One region of the Neobacillus sp. NPDC093182 genome, then DNA from elsewhere that is predicted to be linked to it. Evidence: riboswitches for the same ligand, from Rfam matches in the RefSeq annotation. Region 1 holds a riboswitch; each other region holds the start of a gene.
The links. A riboswitch is a leader RNA that binds a small molecule or an ion and turns the genes downstream of it on or off. The one in region 1 is predicted to bind cobalamin.
Positions count from the first base shown of each region.

Region 2: another riboswitch for cobalamin. It lies ahead of ACIQAA_RS27005 (ABC transporter substrate-binding protein); the one in region 1 lies ahead of metE (5-methyltetrahydropteroyltriglutamate--homocysteine S-methyltransferase).
Region 3: another riboswitch for cobalamin. It lies ahead of cobJ (precorrin-3B C(17)-methyltransferase); the one in region 1 lies ahead of metE (5-methyltetrahydropteroyltriglutamate--homocysteine S-methyltransferase).

Region 1 is NZ_JBIVOI010000017.1:3,800-14,518, reverse strand. Features, by position in the region: gene metE (5-methyltetrahydropteroyltriglutamate--homocysteine S-methyltransferase) at 1-1,927, opposite strand, end outside; cobalamin riboswitch at 2,104-2,284, opposite strand; cobalamin riboswitch at 2,432-2,609, shown strand; gene ACIQAA_RS25565 (ribonucleoside-diphosphate reductase subunit alpha) at 2,746-5,055, shown strand; gene ACIQAA_RS25560 (ribonucleotide-diphosphate reductase subunit beta) at 5,083-6,126, shown strand; gene ACIQAA_RS25555 (flavodoxin domain-containing protein) at 6,107-6,592, shown strand; gene ACIQAA_RS25550 (DUF2935 domain-containing protein) at 6,699-7,496, shown strand; gene ACIQAA_RS25545 (hypothetical protein) at 7,566-8,117, opposite strand; gene ACIQAA_RS25540 (AEC family transporter) at 8,222-9,130, opposite strand; gene ACIQAA_RS25535 (hypothetical protein) at 9,285-9,431, shown strand; gene ACIQAA_RS25530 (hypothetical protein) at 9,486-9,773, shown strand; gene ACIQAA_RS25525 (uracil-DNA glycosylase) at 9,817-10,395, shown strand; gene ACIQAA_RS25520 (alpha-galactosidase) at 10,507-10,719, opposite strand, start outside.
Region 2 is NZ_JBIVOI010000019.1:44,177-54,895, forward strand. Features, by position in the region: gene ACIQAA_RS26965 (DNA alkylation repair protein) at 1-543, opposite strand, end outside; gene ACIQAA_RS26970 (VOC family protein) at 734-1,105, shown strand; gene ACIQAA_RS26975 (YetF domain-containing protein) at 1,181-1,879, opposite strand; gene ACIQAA_RS26980 (cobalamin-binding protein) at 2,053-2,889, opposite strand; gene ACIQAA_RS26985 (cob(I)yrinic acid a,c-diamide adenosyltransferase) at 2,911-3,459, opposite strand; gene ACIQAA_RS26990 (cobyrinic acid a,c-diamide synthase CobB) at 3,452-4,834, opposite strand; gene ACIQAA_RS26995 (ATP-binding cassette domain-containing protein) at 4,885-6,270, opposite strand; gene ACIQAA_RS27000 (FecCD family ABC transporter permease) at 6,267-7,337, opposite strand; gene ACIQAA_RS27005 (ABC transporter substrate-binding protein) at 7,300-8,298, opposite strand; cobalamin riboswitch at 8,479-8,679, opposite strand; gene ACIQAA_RS27010 (acyl-CoA dehydrogenase family protein) at 8,765-9,973, opposite strand; gene ACIQAA_RS27015 (zinc-binding dehydrogenase) at 10,260-10,424, opposite strand; gene ACIQAA_RS27020 (signal peptidase II) at 10,538-10,719, shown strand, end outside.
Region 3 is NZ_JBIVOI010000020.1:73,300-84,018, reverse strand. Features, by position in the region: gene ACIQAA_RS27750 (energy-coupling factor ABC transporter substrate-binding protein) at 1-29, shown strand, start outside; gene cbiQ (cobalt ECF transporter T component CbiQ) at 48-830, shown strand; gene ACIQAA_RS27740 (energy-coupling factor ABC transporter ATP-binding protein) at 858-1,712, shown strand; cobalamin riboswitch at 1,854-2,031, shown strand; gene cobJ (precorrin-3B C(17)-methyltransferase) at 2,171-3,793, shown strand; gene cobK (precorrin-6A reductase) at 3,803-4,579, shown strand; gene ACIQAA_RS27725 (precorrin-8X methylmutase) at 4,569-5,234, shown strand; gene ACIQAA_RS27720 (cobalt-precorrin-5B (C(1))-methyltransferase) at 5,209-6,345, shown strand; gene cbiE (precorrin-6y C5,15-methyltransferase (decarboxylating) subunit CbiE) at 6,320-7,513, shown strand; gene cobI (precorrin-2 C(20)-methyltransferase) at 7,513-8,217, shown strand; gene cobM (precorrin-4 C(11)-methyltransferase) at 8,217-8,999, shown strand; gene ACIQAA_RS27700 (cobalt-precorrin 5A hydrolase) at 8,992-10,128, shown strand; gene ACIQAA_RS27695 (cobyrinic acid a,c-diamide synthase CobB) at 10,125-10,719, shown strand, end outside.

The sequences.
Region 1 (10,719 bases):
TTTGAGTTTCATTTCTCACACTAGAAGTCGCGAGCTTGAATGCATTCACAGCCCATGATAAATAGTCATTCCAGTCTTCTTTCCTTAGTGGCAAGCCTTCACGTAAAGCTGGTTCATCCACCTGAATTATGGCAATGCCTGCATTTTCTAATGCTTGAATTTCTTCCTTCAACGCTAAGGCAATTTGGTTGGCAACGTGTTCACGAGAAAGATCATCACGAACAAATGACCAATTTAATATTGTGACAGGTCCTGTTAACATCCCTTTCACATACTTCGACGTTAATCGCTGTGCTTCTGCAACTTCCTTCACGGTCATTGGAGATGTCCACTCGACGTCACCATAAATAATCGGCGGTTTCACACAACGTGACCCATATGATACCACCCAGGCTTTTTCTGTAAAAGCAAAACCTTTGAGCTTTTCACCAAAGTACTCTACCATATCGGTTCGCTCAAATTCACCATGCACGAAAACATCAAGGCCAATTTCTTCCTGAATTTGAATCCAGCGTGCGGTTTCACTTTTCAAAAACTCAGCATATTTCAAGTCGGTAATTTCTTTTTTACGCCATGCAGTACGCGTTCTTTTTACTTGATCGGATTGAGGGAAGCTTCCAATCGTTGTGGTTGGAAAATCCGGTAATTGTAAAGCTTCTTTTTGTAAAGATTGACGTTCTTTAAAGGGCATTGGACGTGTAAAATGCTCTGGCTTGACTTGTAATAAAAGCTCCTTCACACGTGGATTTTTCCTTCCCTCATGCTGCTCTAAGGCTTGAATTGCCACTATACTTTGTGACACACTTTTACTTCCAGACCAGTTCTCGTCTGAAACGAAGGATGTTATATGCGTTAACTCGATGATTTTCTCATCGGCAAAGGATAATGCGTTTAGTAATGTCTTGTCCAGAGTCTTTTCAGATTTAGTTGTGACAGGTACATGCTGTAAACTGCAAGAAGATTGAACCCACGCTTCATTTACGCCGCTTAAGGATAAAATAGCTTTGGTCATCATTGCTTTTTCAGCCAAACTTGCCCGCCAAATATCACGCCCATTTATGATACCAATCCCTAATATTTTATCTTGTGGGAAACCGTATTTACGGAGTGAAGCCATATTCTGATCAGCACCATGAATAAAATCAAGCCCAACTCCAGCGACAGGTAATTGTATGAGGTCTTCATACGCTGATAGTCCTTCAAAATAGGTTTGTAACATCAGTTTCGCTGCAGGTACTTCTTCTGCTAATTGTTTATAAATTTGTTGAACTAGTTTGATATCTTCAGGTGCTAGTGAAAGGACTAATGCTGGTTCTTCCACTTGTATCCACTGTGCTCCTGCATCTACAAGTTGTTGGAGTACTTGAACATAAAGAGGTAAGAGTCTTAAAATAAATGATGCTTTTGATATCGAATCGTAGCCTTTAGATAATTGTACAAAAGTATAGGGACCTATAATGGTTGGTTTTGTAATTAGACCTAGTTCAAACTTCGCTTCTAAAAAATAATCTAAAATGTAGTTTTGAGTTAATTTTAGTGGCTTGCCTTCATACTCAGGTACAATGTAGTGGTAGTTTGTATTAAACCATTTTGTCATTTCAGAAGCCACAACATCGTTTGCTCCACGTGCCATTGCGTAATAAGTTGTAAGATTTACCTTTTCACCAGTCCAATTATAACGGGCTGGAATTAAACCGAACATGGTCGCAAGGTCCAGCATACGGTCATAAAAGGTAAAATCTCCAACCGTAAGTATGTCTAATCCTAAGGATTGCTGATGCTTCAAATGATTTAAACGAATGGTCTTCATCTCAAAGATAAACGCTTCCTCTGATTTTTCACCCTTCCAAAAAGATTCCACACAACGTTTCCACTCTCGATTACCACCAATGTAGGGGTACCCAATGGCTGTACTAGCTAATTTCATTTACGATTCCTCCTTTTCATTTACATATATCCAAATACAAAAAAGCCATCTCCAGGAACCGGAAATGGCTATACAATCAAGTTAAAGGTATGTTTAAAAATCTTGCATAAACAATACAACTCATAACTCGTTTGTCGTACAAATGAATGTCACCACCTATTTCCACGTAGGTATCTGGTGTGTACTACAAATTGGCAGGTCTCCTGGCTCATCATCAATGTTCATCACACCTTCCCATCAAAAGACAGTGGTATTTGTGATTCACTCCGAATTACAGTTGCGGGACAGCGACGGATTTGCACCGTTCTTCCCTATTAAGCCAAGCCTCAGCTTGGCACCAATTCTTACACGATATGTAATTGCCAATTAATATAACATATAAAAAATCGTTCGTACACAATTTTCTGAGAATTATTTTTGTTATTGTCAAAGTGAAAATAGTATATTATAGTTGAACATATACAATATTTAGTAGTGAGCAATAAATCAAAACACTAAATATAGAAAATAACCAATATAAATGGTGTCTATATAGACTTAATAGGGAATCTGGTGAGAATCCAGAACTGTACCCGCAACTGTAAGTGCTGACGAAATAATCATATCCACTGTCTACGGACGGGAAGGGATTAGAGTAGGGAGAAGCACAAGTCAGGAGACCTGCCATTTCTATTACGTATTATCTTCTTCGGGAGCTGGGAAGATATAACGAGGGTATACCTACTATTACAGTGAATGAGCCTGTATGATAGATTAATCCACGTTATCAAACCCATCTTCATAGATGGGTTTTTTGTCGTTTCACTCACGAAGTCATTATGAAAAGAAATGAGGAATTTGGTATGGCAGTAAACAGTGTTTATTCAGACAAGGATTCGGTTTTGGCGGCAGTGAAAAAAGCTTCTGAAAAATATAATCTGAACACAAATGAATTAGTTGAAAAGATCGCTAATCTTGAAGACTCTTCCATATATGAACAATCCCTTTTTTATGCATTAAATCAAATTTCAATGAGCGATCCAAACTGGACCTTTCTAGCAGCAAATCTTTATTTACAGGAACTTTATCAAAATGCGTCAAGCAGCAGGGGATACGAGCCGGAAGAAAAATACGGAGGTTTTTACACGCTGATTGCTGAATTAACAAAAATAGGAATCTATTCCGAGGATCTATTACATGACTATTCAAAAGAAGAGATTGATACACTAGGCGCAGTAATTACATCAGAACGGGACAATTTGTTTAATTATATAGGGCTGTTCTTACTAGCAGATCGTTATTTGGCGAAAGATTACGAAGGAAAACTATACGAGTTACCTCAAGAACGGTTTATGGTCATCGCCATGACATTAATGAGAAAAGAACAAAAAGGAAACAGGTTAAACCTTGTAAAAGAAGCATATTGGGCACTTAGCAACTTGTATATGACCGTTGCAACACCAACTCTATCAAATGCCGGAAAAAGCTTTGGGCAGCTCTCTTCCTGTTTTATTGATACAGTGGACGATTCTTTAGATGGAATTTATTTGAACAATTGGGATTTTGCTAGATTAAGTAAAGACGGTGGCGGGCTAGGTGTTTACCTAGGCAAGGTACGTGCCTTAGGTTCAGATATCAAGAAATTTAAAGGTAATTCCTCTGGGGTGGTTCCATGGATTCGGCTTATTAATGATACGGCTGTGAGTGTCGACCAATTGGGCCAAAGGCAGGGAGCAATCGCCGTTTATTTAGATGTATTTCATAAAGATATTATGAATGGCTTTTTAGACTTAAAGACAAATAACGGTGACGAAAGACGAAAGGCTCATGATATTTTTACGGGTGTTTCCATACCTGACTTGTTTATGAAGAAATTAGAAGAAGTAGATGAAAACGGTCGAAGTGTTGGAGAATGGCACACCTTTTGTCCTCATCAAGTAAAACAAATAATGGGGTGGAAGGACCAAGACGGGAATCCCCTGGGCTTGGAAGATTTTTATGACGAGTGTGATGTAAAGTTTTTTACAGAAAAGTATGAAGAAGCAGTAAAACATCCTTTTCTTCCTCGAAAAACTTATCGGGCGATGGATATAATGGCAAGGATTATGATTTCTCAATTAGAAACCGGTACGCCATATATGTTTTATCGGGATGAAGTCAATCGTCAAAATCCAAACAAACATGCAAGAGGATATGGATGTGCGTCGATTTTTTGCAGTAATTTGTGTACAGAGATCACGCAAAATATGTCTGCCACCACGATTGTTAAAGAATATAAGGATGAAGAAGGAAATATTGTCATTGTTCGTAAACCTGGGGACTTTGTTGTCTGCAATCTATCATCTATTAATCTGCCGAAAGCTGTAAAAGGGAATGTACTAGAAAGATTGGTTTCAATCCAAATGAGAATGCTAGACAATGTAATTGATCTTAATACCATTTCAGTGGGACAAGCGGAAGTCACTAATAAGCAATACCGTCCTGTAGGCTTAGGTACGTTTGGCTGGCATCACCTCCTTGCGTTAGAAGGCATCTTTTGGGAGTCTGATGAAGCAGTTGAATATGCAGATCGTTTATATGAGGATATTGCTTACCTTACCATTCGTTCTTCTATGGAATTAGCAAAGGAAAAAGGCAGTTATCCAAAATTTGAAGGTTCAGAATGGCAGTCAGGCCAGTATTTTGAGCGCAAAGGATATAAAACAAATCGTTGGAACCAACTGATGGAAGATATTACAAAGTATGGGGTTCGAAATGGCTGGATGATGGCGATTGCTCCAAACTCATCCACAGCAAAGATTGGCGGTTCAACAGATGGGATTGACCCTTTGTATGCAGTCGAATACGCGGAGGAGAAGAAAAATTTCAAATTTAAAGTAACGGCACCCGATTTGGACCATAACAGTTACAATTTTTATCGACGAACTCGTCATGCGTTGGATCAAACATGGAGTATTAGGCAAAATGCCGCCAGACAGCGCCATATCGACCAATCGATTAGTTTCAATCTCTATGTTCGTCATGATATTAAAGCGGTAGAGTTATTAAATCTTCATAGGGAAGCATGGAGGCAGGGCTTAAAGACGACTTATTACATAAGAAGTACTTCTCAATCGGAGATAGAAGAATGTGAAGCATGTCAAAGTTAGCAGAGAAGAATGGAGGAAGTTTATTTCATGATTCATACACCATTAACCAAAATACAATTACTCAATCCTGACTTTCCAAACAAATCCACCGGAATCATAAATGGAAAGTCATCGGGAATCCTTAACTGGAATGATATTGCCTATCCAAAAATGTACGATTTATATCAAACTCTATTATCAAATTTTTGGAAACCGCAGGAAATCAATATGCAGGATGATATAAAACAATGGGATTCCCTTAGTAATCAAGAAAAAGATGTGTTTCTGCGTATTAATACGCAGCTAGCTTCTCTTGATAGCCTGCAGACACCAACCATGAGTCAAGTAATGGATTATGTGAGTGACTCTAGTTTTAAAGCGATCTTTGCTGTTATTTCACAACAAGAAGCTGTTCATAATGAATCATATTCGTATATACTAAGCTCGCTTATTCCCATTGGCGAACAAAATGAACGATTTAATCAAGCAAAAAGTGATCACATCGTCCAAAAACGAAATCAACTTATTTTAGATGCCTATGAGGAATTTAGACAAAATCCAACGCCGCAAACGTTGTTCAAGTTATGTGTAAACTCCATTAACCTAGAGGGGATTTATTTTTACGCCGGTTTTGCCTTTTTCTATCATTTAGCACGTCAGCAAAAAATGCTGAAAACAAGTACAATGATTAGTTATATTCAACGGGATGAAATGCAGCATGCCTACTTTATTGCTCAATTCATTCGAATCCTTTTAACAGAAAATCCGGAGCTTCATACAGACGAAAATATTAACTATATCTACCAAACGATTAACGAAGCGGTTGAGCTGGAAAAAGAGTGGGCTCACTATATTTTAGCTGAAATCAAAGGAATCGATTTAGAGGAATTTGAAGGCTATGTAGAATATTTAGCAAATAAACGATTGAGACAGCTTGGCTTGAAAAATCTTTATGAAGAAAGGATTAATCCGATGCCGTGGATTCAAATTTTTGGAGATGAAATGATGAATGAAACAAAGTCGGATTTCTTTGAACAAAAGTCCAGAACGTATTCAAAGGTCTCACAATCCAATGGATTTGACGAACTCTAAATTATCAGTTGCCATTGTTTACGCATCGGTATCAGGAAACACAAAAGAATTAGCAGAGGAACTTTATGAAATCTTTTTATCGCAGTCGGTTGAGCTATCTTTTTATAGAATAGAAGAGTTTTGTGTATCTGACTTATGTCATTATGACGCAATAGCTATCGGAACGTACACGTGGGGAAATGGTGATATCCCAAAGGAAATGAGGCAACTCTATCATGCGCTTGAGTCGATTAGTAGAAAAGACATGACAACAGCTGTATTTGGAACAGGTGATAGCTGTTATCCCAGGTTTTGTGGAGCCGTTGATCAATTTCGAGATATGTTGTACGTTCACACAAACTTAGCTGCTACCTTGAAAGTTGAACTCAGGCCACAAAAACAGGATTTGTTGCGTTGCGAAAAGTTTGTTGAAGCGCTAGTTTTGCGTGCTAGTATGTATAGCTATCGGCTAGTAAATTCGGATTAAACATAACTAATTTCAGTTAACCGCATAATTCCAAAGTGCATAAGACATGCCTTAGGAGAATAAATATCAACTTAGTGTGGGTATTTTTTTCCTAGGAGGAATTAACATGAGTGAAGTTTTTGATAGGTCAGCCAGATTTGAACACCGTTTTTGGCTTCAAATATTAGGTGATCATTCTAGGTTTATTTTTGAAGCTCTTGCCCCCATTCAAAAAGTTGAGATTGAGCAGGCATCAAATTTTATAAACATTTTTGATACACTTTTAGAACAGGCAAAATCTTCACCACTGACACAACTAACAGCTCAAGTAGAACCAGAAGTACTAAGATTACGGGAATTCAAATTAGAATTAATAAGAAAACACCTTGTCGGAAAAATCAAAATTCACCTTTCACCTACATTCATTAATCATATGGTAAATGAATTAGAGGAATATTTAAGGATTTTGAATCATTTAAAAGAGGGGAAAATGCCACCCGTTTACCATGAACTTCATCATCACCTTCTATGGTTACTAGACGCAGCAGGTCATTCAGACGCTATCTATTCAAATTTAGATGGTGTGGAAAAGAAATTAAGAGAGAAAAGTAAGACATTTAAGAAGGATTTTGAAGGTTTTTATCTAAAAGCAGTAGAGCTTGCAGGATATTTAAGAACCAATTTGACTTCCTTTCCAGCTTTGACAAAAATGACGAATGACGCACAATTAGAAATTAAGTTATTTCAAAATTTCTTAACGGAACTAGAAGAATTAGAACTAAGTAATCAAGCATTAGGAACATTTGCACCGTTAATGGCCGACCATATGTACCGGGAAGAATGTTATTATCTAATGAAATTAGCAGAATCCGCAAACATTGAGCCGCCAAATTGTGATCCTGCTAAACCTCGACTTAAGGAATGAAAACAATTAGGATATAGCTGCTAAAGTGTTCAGGGGATAACCTCCTGAACTCTTTTTTGTGTCTATTGTTTATTCTTCTAAAGGAAGGACTTCAGTTATAAGCAGAGATTTCTCTGAAAAAATGCAATACAAATCCGTCATCATACCATGTATCTGAGCCTTTCGTATTACAAAACCTTCGTATCCCTGTTTTATCAGGCTCTTACGAAATACTGTATTGGCTTCTTCTTTATTTAAAAGGATGGCATTATCTTTCCAGGTTACGTTTCTTTTTTTTGCACCTAAGTAATCACAATATAGGTCACGTTCCCTCATAAACAGATCATATGATTCCTCTGTATTTGATTCGTAAATCTTTAAATTAGGTTCATCTATATAAACTTTATAGATATAGCCGCTAGCAGGTTTTTCATATTGAATGATTTTTGGTTCCCCATTCTCCCAGAACTCGCTCTTTGATTTCTCGATCACCGTCTCAGAGCCAATTGCAAACGGTTTTGCTGTATGAATATCCGAAGTAAACCAAAATCCAATCGTATTGATATCGTTACTTAAATTTTGGACTACCGTTTCTTTATTGAAATTTTGAAATTTTCTTATCGACCCATGGTAAACAATCATTTCATGACCTCCATTATTAATTTACCCCAAGTTTTAGATAATCATCTTAAACCGAGAAAATTTGAACCCACTAAGTTAATACCTAGTGGGTTTTTGAGTCTTTATTAAATAAAGTTAGCAAAAATATATAAAATAACAATACTAACTAAAATCGTTATATTGGACATCGTGGCAATAAAACGGGTGCTGTTGGTACTATATTTGAATTCAACTGCAAATGTTAAGGCAGATGCTGCAACAGGCAGTAAAAGTCCAATCAGAATGGTATATCGGAACATGATTTCGAAGGGAAGGATGAAGTATAAGACTAAACCGACGATAAGACCTAAACCATATCGGAAAGCCAAAAATTTCATCATAGGCTTTATAAATTGTTTTTCAAATTTAAAATTTAAAAAGAGTCCTAACAACAATAAAGATAAAGGCATATTTGCTCCAGAGATTTTACTAGCCACATTAATGATTATGTCTGGTAACTGGATATGGATTAGATTTAAAATACTGGCAATAAGATAGGTCATTAATGGAATAGACTTGCCCAATTTCTTCAGAATTTCCATTGGGTTAAGCCTGAGACCTTCTTCTGAAAAATAGCTTCCAAAAATAAAACAAATTCCGAAGACCACAAATGATGCTCCCACATCAAACATACTAAAATAAGTTAAGCCATCTATGCCCCAGATGGCATAAACTAAAGGAAATGCAAATAAGCCTACATTAAACCCGGAAGATAGCATTAAAAGTGAACCCTTTAGTTCTCTCTCTTCATTTTTAAACACGAATAAGCCCAAACATGCTGTTATAATTCCATAAACGAGTACAATTACGGGTAAAAGTATTAAAGACGTTTCTATCTTTACGGAATCGAATGTTACAAGAACCAAGGCGGGAAGGGTAATTTTAAAAATAATTTTTGAAATAACTTCTCCATCTTTTTCTTGTAAAATATTGAAACGTTTTAACAGATACCCAAATGCAATGATCATAATAATATAAAGAAATTCTTGATTCATATAAAAAATCTCCTCTACGAAGTATCTTAAGTTGAGTTTCTGTTCAGTTCTAATTAAACCATAAATTCAATCATGATTAATAGATTTAGCACTTCTGTATATTTCTTTTACACGCTATAGATAATATAACTGATTAACGAAAGGAGATGACAGAATGAAGACTAAGGATGATTTAAAAACAGGAGCAAAGGTAACTGCGGATAATCAAATTTACGGAACCCCTAATAGCAAAAGCAAGGATGGTACCGGCGACTCACCAAATGACAATGTCGGTAAGAATAAAAAGGGACTTGATCGTTAAGGAAGCAGCCAATTTATATTGGCTGTTTTTTTCACAATATTAGGTGAGGACTGAATGGTTAATAAAAATCTAAGCGAACAAGAGTGGGTTTACCATTATCTTAAGAATAGTAATAAACCCTTGCCTCTAGTTTTAGGTTCGAGAGGTACCTGGGGGATAAGTGGAAATAAGGCGATTATTTTAGTGGCATTTACCTTCCCAGATATTGCAGTTATGAGAGATCTGCACAATGTAAGTAAAAATCCTATACGAGAAATGAAATATAAAGATATCGTTTATTACGCGGTAAATATAGTAGCTAAAAAACAAGTTGAGTACGTGATTGATTACTGGAAAGAATAAAAAACATCATTAAATGAAAAACGAGTATCAGGAGATGGAAGGTATGTCTACATTTTGTCCTGAATTATGGCCAGAGGAACCGACCCCGGATAACCTTGAAAATTGTCGTGAATGTGGTCTTTATCAGCACGGGTCACGAATGGTCTGGGGTGAAGGAAATCCGGAAGCACCGATCATGGTGATTCTAGATAATCCTGGAGCCAGGGAAGACCGTGCGGGGAATTCAGTTGTTTGCGGAACGAGACAAACATTACAACAAGCGGCAAGTGAAGCGGGTTTGAAAAAGGACGACTTGTACGTGACATATATCCTTAAAAGAAGGCCAGTGCGTGCTTATGACAAGGATGAGGTACGCCAAACCTGTATGATTCATTTAGAACAACAAATTGTACAAAAAAAGCCCAAACTTATTCTATGCTTAGGAAATGTGGTTGTCCAATCCTTTTTTCGAAACCCGGAAGCAGATGTAAAAGCATTACGGGGAACATGGAACAATGTTCAGGGCTATCAAACCACAGTGGCTTACCACCCGCTGGCGGTTAGGCGCCGTCCCAACTTATGGTCCTACTTTTTACGTGATTGGGAGTTTGTTGCAGAGGGGTATCATCATTTAAAGGATTAGTGAAGATATTTTAAAATCTTGCTAATTAAACTTAATGGCGGGGCACCCTTCGATTTTAACAAAGGGTGCCCCGCCATTTTAAAGGTAAGCATATATATTGATAGTATTGGACTAGGAAGCGCGCTTATTTGCCAGTTCTGCTTGTTTAGTAGATTTAGATTTGATTCTAGCAATTATAAAAATAATTGCTACTGCTGCTAAGGTAAAAGAAACAATTAGAAGAGCGGTCATCTTTACAGAGGATTGATCATCTGAATATCCTTCCACCGATCTTTTACTTTCACCTATTTTGTTAGCTGCTGTTACTTTATAAGAATAGGTGAC
Region 2 (10,719 bases), on a different contig from region 1:
ATAGGCACCGACAGAAATAACAAATCCATTCATCACATATCGTACACGGTTTCGTTCACCATGAACGTTATTTTTCACTTGGTTTAATAAATCACTAATTTCAGCTAAGTTCAACTTTTCATCGGGAGTTATCGATAAATAATTCGAATAGGTACTCCAGCCGCAAACTGCAATCATTTCTTCCTCGGATTTCATCCACTCTCTCGCCAATTCAATAGCAAAATCACTTTCGGCCGCTACTTGCGCAACAGTATATTCGGCTGCCATATACCAGTAAGCTTTTTGAGCCCAATCATGTAATGTTTCTTTTGAAATCAATTTTGGATTGACCGATAGACCTGCCAAATACATCGCATCATGATTACCAGAATCATATAATTTTAATGCTAATTCATGATCCTTCTTCACGTATTTAACAAGTTTCTTCAAATCCCCAATTTTCACTCCAAAATAAGGCTCTTTTACCCCGTGATTGTTATAAATTTGCTTCGTTTGCTTGGAACCTAACTCTTCAAGTTTTTGCACAATTTCTTCATACGTCACGCCATTCATCCTCTCAAAAAAATTTACTATCTCATGCGTTTATAAACTTTTGTTACTATTCGCCGCTTGATATTCATAGTCCTTTTTTCAAGACATTGCCTATAACATTGTGTATTTTATCGCAGTATCTTATACTAAATTATGGAAGTTTATCTGAATTTTTAATTATCTATAAAAAGGTGGTAGTTTCATGAAGTTAGGGGCATTTTCTGTAAGTTTAAATGTGAAAGACATTCATGTATCAAAAGAGTTTTACGAAAACCTAGGATTTCAAGTATTTGGTGGTGACATCAATCAAAATTGGCTGATTATGAAAAATGAAAATTGCATAATTGGACTATTTCAAGGAATGTTTGAAAAGAACATCCTGACTTTTAATCCAGGATGGAATGAAAATGCAGAAAATCTTGAACCATTTACAGACGTTCGAGAAATTCAAAAGCAGCTTAAAGAAAAAGGAGTAACCATGCTATCGGAAGCCGAAGAATCAACGGAAGGACCAGCACATTTTATCATTGAAGATCCAGATGGCAATCAAATTCTCTTCGATCAACACAGATAATAAAAGTAAATAGAGCGATTGCCCGCTTACTGCAATCGCCCTTCTTAACTTTCAACTTACACTAATTAAGAAACCTTATTGCTTATTTCCGTTATCATCATATAAATCGACATAAACAGTACCATTAGAATTAATCTGCGCTAAAAAGACATCTTCAAAGGTATCTGCCCCTTTTTTCTTTACCTCACTAAGGAGCCAATCTTTTGTATAGCCTAAGGATCTTAAGCGTTTTTCTAAAAGAGTTCCATCTATAATAATTAAGGAAGGGGCATGGTCCGCTTTCATCCTTAGACCAATGTCTTTTGCAGTCAGCGCCTGGAACTCGGGCTTCTTCATAACACTAATCTGCCCATTTGTTTCCAATATGGCCATCTCAACCTCATCAATCATGAAGGCATCTTTTTCCCTTAAGCCATTCATTAAATCATCATATGTCATCTTATGCTTAAATAAACTTTTCTCCATTATTTTGCCGTCTTTAATCAAAATAGACGGACTACTCTCTACTAAATCTCTAAACTTAAACGATTTAATAGCACCATAAGCAAGAAATACTGATAAAAAAGTATAAACAACTAATCCTATTAAGCCATTCACAATTTTCATTGAAGTATCTATTGCTATTTGTGAAGCCATGTCTCCAATTACAATCCCAACCACATAATCAAAAAAAGTAAGATGGGAAATTTGCTTTTTACCAAGAAATCTTGCAAGAGAAAATAATACTAAAAAAGAAAAGATAGCCCGACCAGCCACTTCTACATATTCCGGCATAGCAACCTCCAGATATTTTTATCCATCCTATCTTTCCCGATTCAAGCGAAAATATCTTTTCAATCAAAAAAATAGACAATAAGACCCAAAAGTTTCTTTGCACAAGAAAAATACTCACGTACGTTGAAATAAACAACTTCCGTGAGTATTTAGAGTAAATTTAAAGATTATATTTATAATAGAAATTCAACTTCTTCATCCAATAAAGGATCTTTATTCTCGTTGAATGGCGGGTAAATAGTCGGATGAAGGATACTCGCTATCTTAAATAATCCAAGTAATAATCTAGGTGAAGGTCTACAAAATAATGGCTCATCCAATATATATAATTCATTGTTTTTAATGGCATCCATGTGTTCCGTCCCAGGGCGTTTTAATATAACCTTTGGATTAACTTTTTCTTTCTGCACCCCCACCCAAATAACGGAAATAACATCGGGATTTCTTTGTACGATCTCTTCCCAATCCGTTTTAACACTTGATTGCGCCATATCTTCAAATACGTTTCTTCCCCCTGCAAGTTTACTTATTTCGGTTAACCAATTGGCTGAGCCAGGAGTAAAAATAGGTTTTGCCCACCATTCCCAATAAAGGGTTACAGGCTTTTGTATTTGCTGTGATAAAGATTGAAATTTTTCGATTATACGATTGTACTTTTTAAATAATCGTCTGGCTTTTTCAAAAGTATTGGTAACTTCTCCAACGAATAATATACTTTCTCCTACCTCTGTTAATGTCTTAGGATTAGGTACAATGACAAACGGTATGTTGCGTTTTTCTAACTCTTCGATATTGCGTTCCATTCCAGGTACTGAGAGCGAGGCTAATACTAAATCAGGTTGTAATTCTTCCACTTTGTCCATATCAATGCTCAAATCAGAACCTAATCTTGGCAATGTTTGAATATCCTCCGGCCAATCCGAATAGTTATCTACACCTACCAACGAAGATGTTAACCCTAAGTAAGCTGCTAATTCTGTATTACTTGGACATATGGATATCAATCTCATATATAAACCTCCTTCATGATTCTAAAATTCTATTCCCTTTACAGCTGGGATGCCTTCATCGTAATAATGTTTTTCCGATTCAATGACTGAAACAAGATCTGCTATCTCTTTTATTTCTTGCTTGGCATCTCTTCCGGTAATCACCAGATGAACATGGGAAGGTTTATTTTTGATTAGATCAATCACTTCGTTTAGAGGCAAAACATCTTCAATTGGAAACTTATTAATGGCTAATGCATTATTAAGTTCGTCTAAAATAACCAAATCGTACTCTCCACTCATAACGGCCTCCTTAGCTTGCGGCCATCCTTGCTTTAAGGCTTCTCTATGTTCCTCTGGAGTTTTTGTCCAAGTGAAACCAACTCCTAGTTGGACCATATCAACGCCCAGCCTTTGCAAGGCAAGTTGTTCACCATAAGTACGCTCAGGTGATTTAATAAACTGATAGATCTTCACTTTAAATCCTCGACCAATTCCTCGAAGGGCTAACCCTAAGGCGGATGTCGTTTTGCCTTTTCCATGACCTGTATAAACAAGTGTTAAGCCATTTCGATTTATTTGTTTACTCATATCGCTTTCCCCTATTCTCCAGACATTTTCTTATCCAATTCTCAACCATTTCTGGGCAAGAGGCAAAATGAAAATGAGTGTACCCAGCTGATAAATTATGTAGTAAATACCCTTCCTTGCTTACACCTCTCATTCCTTTCGTTTCATAAGCATAAGGCACATCCTCTTCAACGGCTTTGAAGATTGAGTAATGAAATTCATGACCTCTGGCACTCAAATCCTCAAGTATAAAATTAGCATTTTGCCCGTTAATCTCTCTATATCCCAATGCAGCTAATTTTGTTTGCATTTGTATGCTCCCTGATATAACACCCGCCATTTCATGCTTTTTCTTATCCGTAGTTTCTATGAACTTGGTTAAATACATGAAACCTCCACATTCAGCAAGTGCAGGCAATCCATTTTCAATCGCTTGCTTTACTGATTGCTTTGCTTTTAGATTACAAGCAAGGTCTTGTGCAAACTCTTCTGGGAATCCGCCGCCTATATAAAGTCCATCAACATCTTCAGGTACCTCCTCATCCGCAAGTGGCGAGAAATAAACAATTTCAATACCTTTTGCTTCCATAATTTCTAGATTCTCAGGGTAATAGAAATTAAAGGCACTGTCTTTTGCTACAGCGACTTTCACTAGATTTTCTCTCTGCTTTTCAAATATGGAAGACTTTCGACTTACCTCTAACGGCTCAGCAACAGCTAATTCAAGTAGTTTCTCGATATCGACAGTCTCACTGACCAGCGTGCCTAATTTATCAAAAAACGAACCCAGTTCTCCTCTTTCCATAGAAGGAATTAGTCCAAGATGTCTCTCAGGAATTTCAATATCTAGTTCTCGTTTCAAATAACCAATAACAGGAACGTGACATTCCTGCTCAATCGCTGTCTTGACAAGCTGAAAGTGACCATCGCTTCCCACTTTATTTGCGATAACAGCAACTATTTTGGGGCCCTCGGCAAACAATTGAAAACCTTTTACGATCGCTGCAGCACTTCTGGCCATGCTTTCACAATTGACAACAAGCAAAACTGGACTCTTCGTATTCATACTAATTTCTGCTGTACTTCCCTCATTCGTTTCAGGATTTTTCCCATCAAAAAAGCCCATGACCCCTTCAATGATTGAAATATCGGCCCCCTGACTGCCATGACTAAAAATATCCAGTACAAGATCTTTTGTCAGCATCCAGCTGTCTAAATTTCGAGAGTTTCGTTTCGTTACAGCGGTATGATAAGAAGGATCAATATAGTCAGGTCCACATTTAAAGCCCTGAACGGTTAAGCCCATTTTTTTTAAAGCAGCCATTAACCCAATGGTCAGTGTTGTTTTCCCCACACCGCTTCCAGTTCCGGCAATTACGATTCGTCGTTCCGTCATCTGCCATTCCCCCCCTTTTTAGCACTAAAATCCGAAAAAGATCCAGGATGTTAGTGAACCTTCTCTAAATCCTTGCTGAGCATTTCCTCTATGGCACCATACACTATTTGACCAATTCCTATTCCGACAACTGTTCCTGAACCTGCGCTAGATATTTTTTCCCCTTGCTGTGTAAGCCCAAGGAGCAGGGTATCGGTTGATGTACCAGCAGGGGCGGTTTGGGAATCTATCATATGAAATTCCTGCAATGCTTTTACTTTTGCCTCGGTAGCAGCCATATATCCATCAACAAGAGCACCATCTGTAAAATACGCATCTATGAATATCATTATGTTGATGGATTTCCCTCCCCATGCTGTCACAATTGCCATCATATGAATATTTTCTATTTCTTTCGTTACAAATACCATTTCCTCAAGTTTTGCAGCTGTCATGACTGCGGCCGATAGTTCGTGAGGAATCGAGTACTTTTCCATCAAATGCTGTAAATCGTGGTGTGGACCTTGAAATTGGCAAAAATGTTTTAACCACTGTATTCCAGCACCAATACTCGTATTTGATATGGTACGTAATGGTTTATCAAATTGAACATGAATATATTCTTCTGTTTTTCTTATCTTATAAAGGTCTTCAAAGTTTAACGACATACTTGATGTAAAATAGTTTGGTGTCATGAGAAGCTGTGGTTTAGGAACAGTTGGGTGTGATTGGGCATTCACTTTCACCTCATAGACCTTCTTTAATTGATCTTCTTTCCTTAATAGGTCAACATCTCCAACTTCTAAAAAGCTTCCATTATGAAGTAAGGCAATTCGATCTGCATAGAGCGAAGCAACATTCAAATCATGCAGAATAGAAAAAATGGTTAACCCCGTTGTTTGTTGTCGTTCTTTTAATAGATTCAACATTTGAAAGGTATGTTTAATATCTAGATGATTGGTAGGCTCATCTAAAAGTAAGATCTCAGGCTCCTGAGCTAAAGCTTTGGCCAATAAGACTCTTTGTTTTTCACCACCACTAATCAGACGAAATTGAGTTTTCCGAAGGTCGCCTATTTGGGTTATTTCCATAACCTCCTCAATGACTTTCCGGTCTTCTTTCGAAAGTTGCTTAAAGATCCCCTTTTGATGAGGATAGCGTCCAAGACTAATGATTTCTTCAACGGTATAATCGAAGGATACTTGAACTTCCTGTGTTAAAACCGCCATTTTTTTTGCTTTTTCCAGTTTTGAGAGAGATGAAATTTCTTTACCACATATGGAAACTTTCCCGCTAATAATCGGCAACTGCCCTGTTATGAGTTTAAAAAGGGTTGTTTTCCCACTCCCATTTGGCCCGAGAAGAGCAAAAAACTCTCCTTTTTTAATTTCTAAATCTAGACCTTTAATAATGGGGGAATGGGTATATCCACCGACCAAGTTTTGAACGTTAATCATTTATTCGTCCCCCTTCCAAGTCTTTCTCTAATCAATAAAAGGGCAAATACAGGTGCACCAATTAAGGCAGTAATCACGCCAATTGGCAGCTCTTTAGGTGCAATCATGGTTCTAGCCATTAAATCAGCTAGTATAAGAAAAGCTCCACCCATTATCAAGGAAAGCGGAAGGACATGGCGATGATTCGGTCCCGTAACAAGTCGGATTAAGTGTGGAATAACAAGTCCAACAAAGCCAATCGACCCTGAAACAGCTACTGCTGCACCGGTTAATAACGATGCACCAATTAGAACAAATGTCTTTCCTTTTTTAACATCTACTCCAATATGATCTGCTGCATCCTCTCCTAGTGCTAGGGCATTTAATTCACGATAGAAGTAAAACAACACAATGGAACCGATTATCATAAAGGGGATGATTAGTTGAACATAACTCCACCCTCTCATTCCAACACTGCCATATAACCAGTAAATAATTTGAGTCATCGCGTCTCGATCTCCCAATGAAATAAGAAGAGATACAAGCGCACTAATAAAGGCACTAACAATGATTCCTGCTAAAATAATCGTTTCAATTGCTAAACTTTTACTACTCAATCGAACGAGTCCGAATACGACAAGTAAAGCAATTAATCCACTAAAAATCGAAACGACCGGAAGCGTAAAATTTCCTAAACCAAAAATTGTTACTTGAAAAAACAAAACGAGAACAGCCCCAAGTGAGGCTCCTGAAGATACCCCAATGGTGTATGGGTCTGCTAGTGGGTTGCGTAAAAGCCCTTGAAAAGCTGCACCAGCTAATGAAAGGGCTGCCCCTACACAAAAGGCAAGAAGAACTCTTGGCAGACGGATATTCCAAATGATCATTTCTTCATTTTTTGCTACTTCATCAAGCCAACCCATATTAATCGTTTTATCTAGTATAATATGTAAAATAGTAGGAATTGGGATTATTACACTACTATAAAATAAGCCAAGAAGGCTCGTACCAAGTAAAAGCCCTCCGCTTATCAAATACAACCAAACTATTTTACTGCTTAAATATTTCCGGATAGATAAGTTCCGCAAGTGTCTCGACTCCTTCAATTAAACGAGGACCGGGTCTTGTAACCGTATCGCTATCAACGTCAAAAACGTTTTTATTTTTTACAGCTGGCACTTCTGACCATCCTTCACGATTCAAAACCCCATCAGTTGGATTATCTACATAGTATCCATAGGTGGTAATAATCACATCAGGGTTTAATTTGACAATTTCTTCTTCCGTCATCTTTACCCAGCCCTCTTGATCTTCTGCGGCATTAGTGGCTTGAATGGTCTCAAGCATTTCATGCATAAATGTATTTTGTCCTGTCGTAAAAATATCTGGAGCAGGTGAAACTTCTACCCAAACTTTCTTTTTATCCTTGATAGCCGCTGCTTTGTCTTTGATTGCTTGAAATCGTTCTTTCATATCAGAAATAATTTCTTCTGATTCGGTCTTACTTCCAGTAGCAGTACCAATCATTTCAATGTTGCTATATACGTCCTCAAAGGATACAGCACTTCCAACAACAACCACGTCAATACCAGCTTCTTCAAACTGTTTTAAGGTTTCTGGATGTGTTTTATAATGATAATCTGTAACGAGCGCTATATCTGGAAGTAATGTGAGAACAAGCTCTGATTTGATATCCTGTGCACCAACCTTTTCAATTTCTTCCACTTCTGGTGGATAGTTATCATAATCTGATACGCCAATGACTTTATCGCCTAACCCAAGTGCAAACGCTATTTCTGTATTACTAGTCTGAATCGAAACAATTGTTTCAGGTTCCTCATCAATCGTTACCTTTCGATTCGCATCGTCGGTAATGGTTACAGGAAACTGAACTCCATCATCCTTCTCCCCTTCATTTGTCTTGTCGTTTTGGGTAGCAACTGCTTTATCTTGAGTGTTCTGTTCCTGTGTACCACAGCCTACAATAATACCCATGCTTAACAGAAGAACAACACTGAATAGTCCCCACTTTTTTACAATCTCTTTCATCACTTTTTTCCTCCTTCTATTTTTGAACACAAAAAAACGCTGTTCCAGAGGAAAGCGTAGAGTAAAGGCAGTTTTATAATACATTGTCTTTTGGACAGCATGATAACTTGCAATCGTCATAATAAATAAAAATATTTACATAGGATTACCTGCACTTTAAACATTCCTTTCCTCGAGGAAGCTTAAAAAACATAATAGGCAGGTCTCCTGACTTGCGAATCACTGGTTGGTTATCCCTTCCCATGTAAAAAACACAGTGGATAAATATAACCTTCCTTCTCGCTTACAGTGGCGGGACCGTGTTGGATTTACACCAACTTCCCTCTTAGTCTCAAATAATCCTATTCAGATCATTTAAGAAACCTATTTGTCTAGTATTCATTTTTTTGTTATAAAGGCAATTATAGTAGAGTGTTCCACCTTTGTAAACTATTTCTATTTTTTCTTTATCTCATTTATTTCCATTTTAATTGCTGACGGAAACATGTTCAAATGGCCATGAAGGCAATTGTTTGCGAAGCGGTTTATCTTCTCTATAACCTAAAGCATATTCCCCTTGCATAATCGTATGAATTTCTCTAGTGCCTTCATAGATCACTGGTGCTTTAGAGTTCCGCAAAAAGCGCTCAACTGGGTATTCATCGGAATAACCATATGCCCCATGGATTTGAACGGCATCATTGGCAGCCTCAAATGCAGCATTACATGAAATCCATTTAGCAAGTGACGTCTCTTTTGTATTTCGTTTACCCTGATTTTTTAACCAGCCAGCTTTAAAAACCAACAATCTGGAAATTTCAAGATTTGCGCTCATTTTTGCGATCATTTGCTGTACAAGCTGGTGTTTTCCAATCTCTTTGCCAAATGTTTTCCGTTCATGGCAATACTTAAGGCTTGCTTCAAGGCTGGCTTCTATTAAACCTACTGCTCCTGCAGCTACTGTAAAACGGCCGTTATCTAGGGCAGCCATAGCAATTTTAAACCCTTCTCCTTCTTCCCCTAATCTGTTCTCAACAGGAACCTTTACATCCGTTAAGAATACTTCACCGGTATTTCCAGCGCGAATACCCAGCTTTCCCTTAATAGCCTTCGTTTCTACTCCTGCAAAACTGCGTTCAACAATAAAGGCAGTAATTCCTTTATGCCCACTATCATGATTTGTCTTGGCAAAAATTAAGAAATGGTCAGCAACATCACAAAGAGAAATCCATGTTTTGGAGCCATTAAGAATATAGTAATCCCCATTTCTAGCAGCTGTCGTATTCATCGCTGCAACGTCAGATCCAGCATTCGGTTCTGTTAATCCGAAGGCACCAATTTTACGTCCCTGTGCTTGAGGGACTAAATACTTTTGTTTTTGTTCCTCCGTTCCCCATTGCAATATTGTCATACTGTTTAGCCCTGTATGAACAGAAACGGCTGTCCGATAGGCAGTATCTCCCCGTTCTAATTCTTCACATACAATGGCCAGTGTATTATAATCCATGCCTGCCCCGCCATACTCTTCAGGGATACAGACACCCATTACTTGCAAATCCGCTAATTTTTTCAAAATCGCCGGTTCAAAATGGCCTTGGCGATCCCACTCCTGAATATTTGGAATGATTTCCTTATCGACAAATTTTCTCACCATTTCCTTTACACTTTGCTGCTCATCTGTTAATTCAAAGTTCATCATATAAATTCCCTCCCTCAATAAATACATTTTATTTTACATTTACATTTACCTAATGCTCCCTTCACGCTATCTCTCCATCTTAACTACTCGATGTACAAAAAAGGAGCCAGCAAAACAAACAATGATGTTCCTCATTGATTGCCTTACTGACTCTTGCTCATATCTCGTTTCCTGCAAAGGAAGTACAAGTGCAATTAAGTCAATTTACCGTGGATGTTATTATGATTATACAATTTATTTTCTGAATTTTCCATAAATCAAAAAGATTAATTCGTTTCGTATCTCATTGCTCCCATGGCAAAAGAATTAGTTTACCGGTCGTTTTGCGCTGTTCCATGAGCTGGTGCAGCTCCGGGGCCATGTGTAAGGGTTGGATGTTCCCAATGACGGGTTTAATGGCACCTTTAGCTGCAAGTTCAACAATTTTCCCAAGGCTTTCAAAGAACAAATCTTGGCGTTCCGTAACCCGCCCTAGTAAAAAGCTACATAATAGAAAAGAAAATAGCTTTCAATTATACTGTTGATTAAGGTGCAAATAATTGCTAGAAGGAAGGACTACAAATGCTATTTTATGTAATTGCCATTCTTGTTCTTGTGATGGACCAGCTTTCTAAATATCTAATTCGTATCTTCATCGACATACATGAAAACTTTACTTTGTGGGGAATATATTTTACACATATCGAGAATAGCGGGATGGCAGGAGGATTATTTCATGGCTATGCTCGGCTCTTCGGAGTTGT
Region 3 (10,719 bases), on a different contig from region 1:
GAAAAAAGTATTCTTCATCCAAACAATAGCAGAATGAAGTGAAAACTATGATAAAAATTGATGATTATGCTTATATCAGCGGATTAAAAGATGTTCATCCCGTTGAGAAGGTCATCCTTGCGCTGATCTTTCTCTTTTTTACAATTCTTTCAAAAAATATTTCGGTGGCTTGTTTTACCTTTACTGTCATGAGTATTTTGGTGCTATTCAAGGCGAAAATCCCGTTTATTGCATATTTGAAACTTCTTTTCGTCCCTTTTATATTCTTAATGACAAGCTTGGTTGCCATACTATTTTCCATTGCACCTAATTATCAAGAAGATCTTGAGGTGCTTTGGATGGCTAAAATAGGTTCATGGCAAATCTATATTAGCTCAAATAGTATCCAACAATCATACGAACTAGCTACAACTATATTAGCAAGTGTGAGCTGTTTATATTTTCTTGTTTTATCAACTCCTCTTAATCAATTAATGTGGATATTAAAAAAAGTAAAACTACCCACCGTTTTTGTAGAATTAATCGGGATTACGTATCGATTTATCTTTGTTTTATTGGAAAAGATGAATGAAATTTATATTGCACAATCTAGCAGGCTTGGCTATCAAAATTATAGAAGCTGGTTTTCCAGCGTAGCACAGCTTATTGTCAGCCTTTTCATAAAATCGATGCACGCAGCAAAAGAGCTTCAAATCACAATTGATAGTCGAGGTGGAGATGAACATTTGTATGATGTGGATTTATCATTGGGCTATAAGCGAGGGCATTTTGTCATTATTTTTATTTCGTTTGTAACACTTTTCTTGATAGAAACTATGACAAAATCATGAAAGAACAATGAAAAGGAAGTATGTAGAGTGAGTGAACAAATATTAACGTTTGAACATGTTTCTTATCAATATGCTGATGGAACAATGGCATTGAATCAGATAAATCTTTCCATTGAAAAAGGGAAGAAAATAGCCTTATTAGGGAACAATGGCGCTGGGAAATCGACACTATTTCTTCTTATGAACGGAATATTAAAGCCAACAAGTGGCAGCATTTTATACAATGGAAAGAAGTTGACCTATAAACGGAAAGAGATTCAGCAATTAAGGCAGCAAGTCGGTATTGTGTTCCAAAACTCTGAAACCCAACTTTTTTCATCTACTGTCTATGAAGATATTAAGTTCGGTCCAAAAAATTTAAATTTACCCACCGAAGAAGTTGAGAGGTGTGTAAAGGAAGTCATCACACTAACAGAAACGGAATCGCTTAAAGATAAACCCCCTCACTTTTTAAGTATCGGACAGAAAAAAAGGGTAGCAATTGCTGGAATTGTTGCCATCGATCCTGAATTAATGGTATTAGATGAACCAACAGCTGGGCTCGATCCTTACTATTCAAAAAGAATGTTGAATCTATTGGAAAAGATTCATCATCGAAACCGGACGATTCTATTGTCTACACATAATGTAAATCTTGCTTATGAGTGGGCAGATGAGGTTATCATCTTAAACAATGGGCATTTGCTAGCTCAAGGAACACCGGTTGAGGTTTTTAGTAAAAGAGAAATACTCGAAACAAGCCATTTACAAAAACCTTGGATTATGGAAGTGTTTGAAAAATTTCAAAGAATGAACTTATCCAATAAAAAGTATCCGAGGTCGAAAGCAGAACTGTTTGAAATGATGGAATCATGTTTTAATGGGACCAGCATTCAAGTTTAAGGTGGAATTCTGACGAGTGACCTCAGTTTATTGTGCATAATTTTTTGAAAGCACCATTTCAACCTAAGAAGGTGCTTTTATTAAATTTTCAAACAAATAGTTTGTTAACATTCGAGATTATATGATATAGTTATAAAAAATTTAATAATACTTTAAATAAGTGCTCACATTTGTGAGGTAAAAGGGAAACTAGTGAAAGTCTAGTACAGCCCCCGCTACTGTAAGAGCTGATGAAATTACAATGCCACTGAGAAATCGGGAAGGTGTAAGAGTAAAAAGAAGCTTAAGTCAGGAAACCTGCTTATTTAAACGACACTTGCTTTTCGGAGGGAGAAGTATAGGCGGGACAATTATTCCAATTGTTTTTGTATTTCAGTATGCTTTTTTTATACTGCGATTTCACATGCCTGTATTCCTTTTAAAAGGAGTACAGGCATTTTTTATTTGGAGGTAAGCCTATGAAAAAGGGAAAAATTTTTGTTGTTGGCTTCGGTCCCGGTGATCGTGAGCATATTACAAATCGAGCTGTAGTGGCATTGCAGCAAAGTGATTGTATTATTGGCTATAAAACATATGTGGAGCTAATTGAACCTTTTGTAACAGCAAAGTCCATCGTCAGTACGGGTATGACTGAAGAAGTGTCACGTGCACAGGATGCAGTAAAGAAAGCTGAAGCAGGTCATATTGTCTCAGTGATTTCCAGCGGAGATTCAGGCGTTTATGGTATGGCTGGATTAGTGTATGAAGTGCTGATTGAGAAGGGCTGGACTGAAAAAGAAGGAATTGAGGTAGAAATTGTTCCAGGTGTTTCAGCCATTAATTCTTGTGCAAGTTTATTGGGTGCGCCTGTCATGCATGATTCCTGCACGATAAGTCTAAGTGATCATTTAACGCCTTGGACCGTAATAGAAAAGCGCATTGAAGCAGCTGCGATGGCGGATTTCGTTATAGCTTTATATAATCCGAAAAGCGGTCGACGGACACGCCAAATTGTAGAGGCACAAAATATTCTATTAAAATATCGTTCTCCTGAAACACCGGTGGGACTTGTGAAAAGTGCCTATCGTGAAAATCAAAATGTAGTGCTGACAACACTGGCTGAAATGCTTGAACATGATATCGGAATGCTGACAACGGTTATGATCGGGAATTCTTCTACTTTCTTTTATGACAATAAAATCATTACCCCTCGAGGTTATCAGCGTAAATATACGTTAGGGGAAGAGAAGCAAAGCTTAAAACCGCATCAGCGTTTAAAAAAGGAAGCTGAACCATGGGCATTAAATCAAGAAACAGGGGAAGCACAAGCTGGTTATGAGCAAATTGAAAGAATAAAACAAGAAGCCAGCTCATTAGATTTGGCCATAAAGGCTTTATCCATGGTGACTAAATCGGAAATAGACTATCCGCATTTTGTTCAGCAGCCAATCGAAGATATATTTGAATTTGCTGTTTCACCTGGTGTTGCCAATAAATTTATTACGCCTGAGCAAATGCGCGTATTAGCAGAAACCATTGGCGAGACAGGCACCATGGAATATACACCGGATCATCGTTTTTTACTAAAGATTCCAACAGATCAGCCTGAATCGATTGTTGAAAAGCTTGAACAAAATCATTTAATCGTCATGCCTGTGGGCGATGTTTTAAATGTTAAAGCTTGTGATTTTTGCAACGGTGAAAAAGCAGAATCAATTCCATATGCAGAAGAAATAGGAGCAAAATTGGGGGGCTTAAAGCTTCCAAAAGAATTACATATTGGTTTCAACGGCTGCGGTATGGCCTGTTATCGGGCAGTATTCGATGATATTGGGATCGTTTACCGCAAGAAAAAATTTGATTTATTTATTGGCGCAAAGCCGGTTGGCCGTACAGCCCATGCTGCACAGCCAGTAGCAGAAGGAATTGAACCAGATCAACTGCTGCCGTTATTAACGAAAATTATTGAAGAGTACAAACAAAATGCCCATCCAAATGAACGCCTTTTTAAATATTTTAAAAGGGTGAAAAGAATTCAGTATTTTAACTATCAAGATATGAGCTCCAAAATTGAAGTCGAGCCGGCACCATGTGGAGATTAGGAGGAACACATGATTTTATTTTTAGCAGGCACAAGTGATGCGAGAGCACTAGCCATTCAATTGCAAAATCAAGGCTATCCTTTATTAGCAACAGTAGTCACAGAATCTGCAGCCGAAAGTTTAAAAGCCCACCATATTCCTTATCAAGTGGGTCGGTTATCAGTAGATGACATGATCGCGCTTATTCAGAAGCAAAAGATGACCTGTGTCATCGATGCCAGCCATCCATATGCGGAAGAAGCGTCGAAAACGGCAATGGCAGCAGCAAAAGCATGTGATATTCCTTATATTCGTTATGAAAGGCCAGAAGAACAGTTTATTTCTCCATTCATTACAGAGGTTGACAGCTATGAAGAGGCAGCCAAATTAGCTCAATCTCATAAAGGAACGATCATGCTGACAACAGGCAGCAAAACGTTAGAAATATTTACGAAATATTTAATGCGTGATGAAATCCGGCTTATTTGCAGAATGCTTCCAAATATAGGGAACATGGAAAAGTGCGATAGGTTAGGTATTAAACAAAAGGACATTATTGCGATCCAGGGCCCATTTTCGGAATCATTAAATAAAGCACTTTGTGAGCAATACAATGTGACTCTAATGATTACAAAAGAAAGCGGCAAAGTGGGATCTGTAGATGAAAAAATGACAGCTGCTCTGCAACTAGGGATTCCTGTTATTTTAATCAAACGACCAGCGATTGAATATGAAAATTTTTGTACTTCTTTTGAAGAAGTAACTCAACTATTAGGAGGTATTATTCTTGGCAAACATGAACTTTAATACAAAATTTATTCCCGTAACGGTAGATCCAGACAAGATTTATGATCACAGTTTCGCCATTATTAAAGAGGAAATGGGCGAACATTCATTTACTGATGAGCAATGGCTAGTGGTTCGGCGGGTAATTCACGCTTCAGCAGATTTTGAGTTAGGCCGAAGCATGATCTTTACACCTGATGCCATTGAGGCAGGGGTTCAATCCATTTTAGCGGGCCGTCATGTAGTGGTGGATGTACAAATGATCGAAAGCGGTTCAGGACGGAAACGATTCCAAAAGCATGGCGGGGATTTACATTGTTATATCGCCGATGAAGATGTCTCAAAGGAAGCGAAGGCTCAAGGAACAACACGTGCGATTATTTCTATGCAAAAAGCAACGCGTCTACATGAAGGAGGAATCTATGCCATCGGCAATGCGCCAACCGCCTTACTGGAGTTAATTCGTTTGATTAAAGAAGGTGTGGCTAAACCGGATTTAATTATTGGAATGCCAGTCGGCTTTGTATCAGCAGCAGAGTCGAAAGCGGAGTTAGCAGTGCTGGAAGGGATTCCATTTATTACGAATGTTGGGAGAAAGGGTGGCAGTACAGTGACAGTCGCTGCACTTAATGCCATTTCGATTATGGCGGATGAACGAGCAAAAGAAACGAAATAAAAAAGACCCTTCACAAATGCGACACGGCTATACGACAGGAGCTTGTGCAACAGCGATGACAAAGGCAGCACTGCAAGCTCTTGTCGTGGGAAAGGTACCTGATGAAGTCACGATTTATTTACCGGTTGGCCAGTATGCCACATTTAAAGTAACCGCATTTGAAGTATCAGAAGGCTGGGTAATGTGTGAAACGATTAAAGATGCCGGGGATGATCCTGATGCTACACACCAGGCACGAATTCAAAGTACCGTTCGTTATTCAGAAGAAAAAGGTATCCATTTAGATGGCGGGGTTGGTGTAGGGCGAGTGACAAAAGCGGGACTTCCTGTACCGGTAGGTCAAGCAGCGATAAACCCTGTACCGCGTAAAATGATTTTTGGTGTTGTACAAGAAGCAATTGAAAAATATAAATTGGATTGTGGAATTGAAGTGGTCATTTCCGTACCAGATGGTGAAGAGATTGCTGAAAAAACATTGAATGGGCGTTTAGGCATTATTGGCGGAATTTCGATATTAGGTACACGGGGAACAGTGGTTCCATTTTCAAGTTCTGCTTATATGGCAAGTATCGTACAAGCGATCAATGTAGCAAAAGAATCAGGATGTGAGCATTTAGTCATTACAACGGGCGGACGCAGTGAAAAATATGCAATGCAGCAGTATCCTCATTTACCAGAAGAAGCATTTATCGAAATGGGCGATTTTGTCGGTTTTACGTTAAAGAATATTGCACGGAAGAAGATTCCGAGAGTCTCGTTGGTAGGGATGATGGGGAAGTTCTCAAAAGTAGCCCAAGGCGTTATGATGGTTCACTCAAAAAGCGCACCGATAAGCTTTGAGTTTTTAGCAGGCATTGCCAATAAAGTGGGTGTTGATGAGAAGACGCAGCGAGAAATTTTACAGGCGAATACGGCTTCACAGGTTGGTGAAATGCTTCAGGGAAACGAGGCATTTTTTGCAGCCCTTTGCAAAAACTGCTGCTACTATGCATTGAATCATATGAATACTGACATCAAAGTGTCGACAACCTTGTATGCCATGAATGGTGACTGTTTAGGAAAGGCTGAGAATATTGACAAATTGGATGAAGATGATTGGTATAGGGGATAATGGCGCGGAAGGATTGCTCCCCCACTATACACAGTGGATCAATGAATGCGATGTACTTGTAGGCGGAGAGCGCCATTTGCAATTTTTCCCGGAATATAAAAAAGAGAAAAAAGTTATCAAAGGCGGTTTGTCGGCGTTAACAGCTGAATTACAGCAAGAAACACGAAATGTTGTTATTTTAGTGTCCGGTGACCCACTATTTTATGGACTTGGCAGTGTACTTGCGAAAAAGCTTCCGTTAGAGATTTATCCGTATACCAGCTCGGTACAGCTTGCTTTTTCTAAAATGCAGGAAAGCTGGCAGGATGCGTATATTGTCAGCTTGCACGGCCGTTCCATTAAAGGATTTGCACAAAGAATTGATGGGCGTAAAAAAATTGCTGTTTTAACAGATGAAACGAATTCTCCGCAGGCCATTGCAAAATATTTAAAGCGTTTCGGCATGACAGAATATGATGCCTTTGTTGCTGAAAATCTACAAGGTGAAAAGGAACGGTGCCGCTTCTTCACATTGGACGAAATGGAGCAAAGCTCCTTTTTTCCATTGAATGTTGTGGTTTTAAAACAGCGAATGGCAGTCGAACGCGCCTCTCTTGGAATTCCGGATGATGCTTTTCTTCAGCGAAAGCCAGATAAAGGATTAATTACGAAAAGAGAAATTCGGACTCTTTGTCTGCAGGAGTTAGGACTTAAGGAAAATAGCATTGTGTGGGATATCGGAACCTGCACAGGTTCAGTTGCGATTGAAGCAGCGAAAATCGCTCGGGAAGGTGCCGTGTATGCAATTGAAAAAAATGAGGGTGACCTTGAAAACTGCCTGGAAAATCAGTTAAAACATCGTACAGATTTTGTTGCAGTGCTGGGGAAGGCACCTGACCGTCTGGAAGAATTTCCAGATCCGCATGCGATTTTTATTGGCGGCAACGGTGGAAATATGGAGCATTTATTGCAAACATGTATTTCACGCTTACAACCAAATGGACGCCTTGTTATGAATATTGCAACGATTGAAAATCTGGCAGAAGCGCTGCAGCATTTAAAAGCATTAGGCTGTGAAGTATCGATATTACAGGCACAAATTTCAAAGAGTAAACCAATCTTACATTTAACGCGTTTTGAACCGTTAAATCCAATCTATATTGTGACAGCAAAGAAAGGAAATGAATAATGAGAATGGGAACCTTATTTGGACTAGGTGTTGGGCCGGGAGATCCAGAATTAATCACTGTAAAAGCATTTCGTAGATTACAAGAAAGCCCGGTCATTGCTTATCCAAAAAAATTAAAGGGCAGTAAATCTTATGCCCATCGTATTGTTGAAGTGTATATTAACCCGGCAGAAAAAGAGATGCTTGGTTTAGTATTCCCCATGACAAAAGATGAAGATACACTAAGAGCTGAGTGGACAAAATCAGTGGAAGCTATTTATAGCTTTTTAGTTCAAGGAAAAGATGTAGCTTTCGTGACTGAAGGGGATCCAATGCTGTTCAGCACATTTATTCATTTAATGAACGTAATGAAATCGATGTACCCTGATGTCCCGATTGAAACGGTAGCAGGTATTTCGTCGTTTAATGGTTCTGTTAATCGCTTAGGGATTGCTTTGGCTGATGGTGATGACCATGTCGCCATGATTCCTGCTACGGAGGATATGGAAGAAATGCGCCGCGTAATTGAAAACCACGATGCGATCGTCTTTATCAAAGTAGCAAAAGTTATAGACGCAATGCTCGATCTATTGGAGGAAATGAATTTATTAGAAAAAGCACATGTCGTTACAAAAGTTACATCTGATGAAGAGGTCATTTGGAAGATCAATGAACTTCGAGGTTCAGAATTAAATTACTTGTCATGTATGGTGGTGCGCAAATAATGAAGAAAATTTGGATTATCGGAGCAGGTCCAGGAGATCCTGATTTAATCACGGTGAAAGGTTTAAAGCTATTAAAAGAAGCGGATGTTGTGATGTATACTGATTCACTTGTAAGCGAAACGTTATTAGCGGAAGCGAAGGAGTCGGCCGAAATTATCCGCACAGCAGGGATGCATCTTCAGGAAATGGTGGATTGTATTGTCGAGCGTGTCAATACAGGCAAAAAGGTAGTACGTTTACATACAGGCGACCCGGCGATGTACGGGGCAACGATGGAGCAAGTGGCACTGCTGAAGCAGCATGAGATTAGCTATGAAGTTGTTCCAGGTGTAAGTTCTGTTTTTGCATCTGCAGCAGCAGTTGGGGCAGAATTGACGATTCCTGATTTAACCCAAACGCTTATCTTAACACGTGCTGAAGGACGAACACCAGTGCCTGAGCGTGAAAAATTACAGGCACTGGCAAGCCATCACTGTACGATTGCCATGTTTTTAAGTGCGACATTAACAAAGAAAATTACCAAAGAATTGCAGGCTGCAGGCTGGGCAGACGATACACCAGTTGCAGTTGTGCAGCGTGCTTCGTGGCCAGACCAAAAAATTGTGCGAACAACACTGGCTGAATTAGATGAAGCAATGCGTGTCAATGGCATTCGCAAGCATGCGATGATTCTAGCAGGCTGGGCTTTAGACCCGAATATCCATGAAAAAAATTATCGTTCGAAGCTATATGACAAAACTTTTACTCATGGCTTCCGCAAAGGTGTGAAGACGAATGATTAGTTTACGTGAACGTGAAATTCCTGTAATAGAAAAGCGCAAACCATATGCCCTCGTCGCCATAACGAAACATGGGGTGGCACATGCAAGAAGCTACGCGGAAAAATTTCCGTATGTGGACCTTTATTATATGAAGAAATTCGAGCAGGGCGATGAAGACACGCGCAAAATTCAGTTATTTGATGGGACGGTTCGCCTATTATTGCCCGCTTTGTTCCAGCAGTATAAAGGAATCATTTGTATCATTTCCCTCGGTGCTGTCGTTCGTATGATTGCTCCGCTTTTGATTGATAAAAAGAAAGACCCTGCAGTGTTAGTGGTGGATGATAAAGGCCAATATGTCGTCAGCGTTTTATCAGGTCATATTGGCGGTGCCAATGCCTTAACCCATGAATTTGCCAATGCGATTGGTGCTGCACCCGTTGTTACAACCGCGTCAGATGTTCAAAAAACGATTCCCGTGGATTTATTTGGCGCCCAATTTGGGTGGATGTGGGAGAGTGAAGAAAAATTAACACCTGTTAGTGCATCGGTTGTCAACGAAGAGCATGTTGCGATTGTGCAGGAAACGGGAGAAAAAAATTGGTGGATGTACGATCGCTCAATGCCGGACAATTTGAAAGTTTACCCTACGATAAATGAAGCGATCATGGCAAAGCCACAAGCGGCACTGCTTATTACAGATCGTTTAATTGAGGAACATGAAGAGGTGCTGATTGAGAACGGAGTTATGTATCGCCCAAAATCAATTGTACTTGGCATTGGCTGTAATCGTGGTACGGCAATGGCAGAGATTGAACAAGTCATAGATGAAACATTAGCGGAGCTGTGTTTAAGTAAAAAAAGTGTCAAAGCAGTTGCGACCATCGATTTAAAGAAAAACGAAACAGGTTTGCTTGAATTAACGGCTAAACATAACTGGCCGTTTGTAACTTACACACCTGACGAGCTAAATGAAATACCGATGCAAAACCCATCGGAAACAGTCTTTAAATATACAGGTGCATATGGGGTCAGTGAGCCGGCCGCATTGCGTTATTCGAATGCGAAAGAGTTACTGCTGGAGAAAAAGAAAAGCGGAAATGTGACTATATCCATTGCACGTGTCAACTTTGAGGAGGAAGTACGTTGAATCGATTTGTTCTAGCCGGCACTGGAAGCGGTGTTGGAAAAACAACGTTCACAATCGGCATCATGCGTGCGCTAATGAAGCGTGGTTTAACAGTCCAGGGCTTTAAATGCGGCCCAGATTATATTGACCCAACGTATCATACTGCTGTTACACAACGCCCTTCTCGTAATATTGATAGTTTCATGATGTCCCATGAAGCCGTTCGTGCCATTGTCGCTAGAGCGAGCCAAGATGCAGACGCAGCTATTATTGAAGGAGTCATGGGCTTTTATGATGGCAAATCGCCATTATCAAATGAAGGATCTGCTGCTCATATTAGTGAGATTACAAAAAGCCCCGTCATTTTAATTGTCAATGGTGCAAGTATGGCAAGAAGTGCGGCCGCGATTGTCAAAGGGTTTCAAATGTTAGATGAAAGCTCCAATATTGTTGGTGTTATTGCTAATCAATTAGGAAGTAAAAGCCATTTTGAAATTGTCAAAGCAGCGATTGAACAAGAATGTGGAATTCCTGTCATTGGCTATCTGCCAAAAGGAGCTGTAACTTTGATGCCAAGCCGCCATCTGGGTTTAGTGCCAGCCATTGAACGTG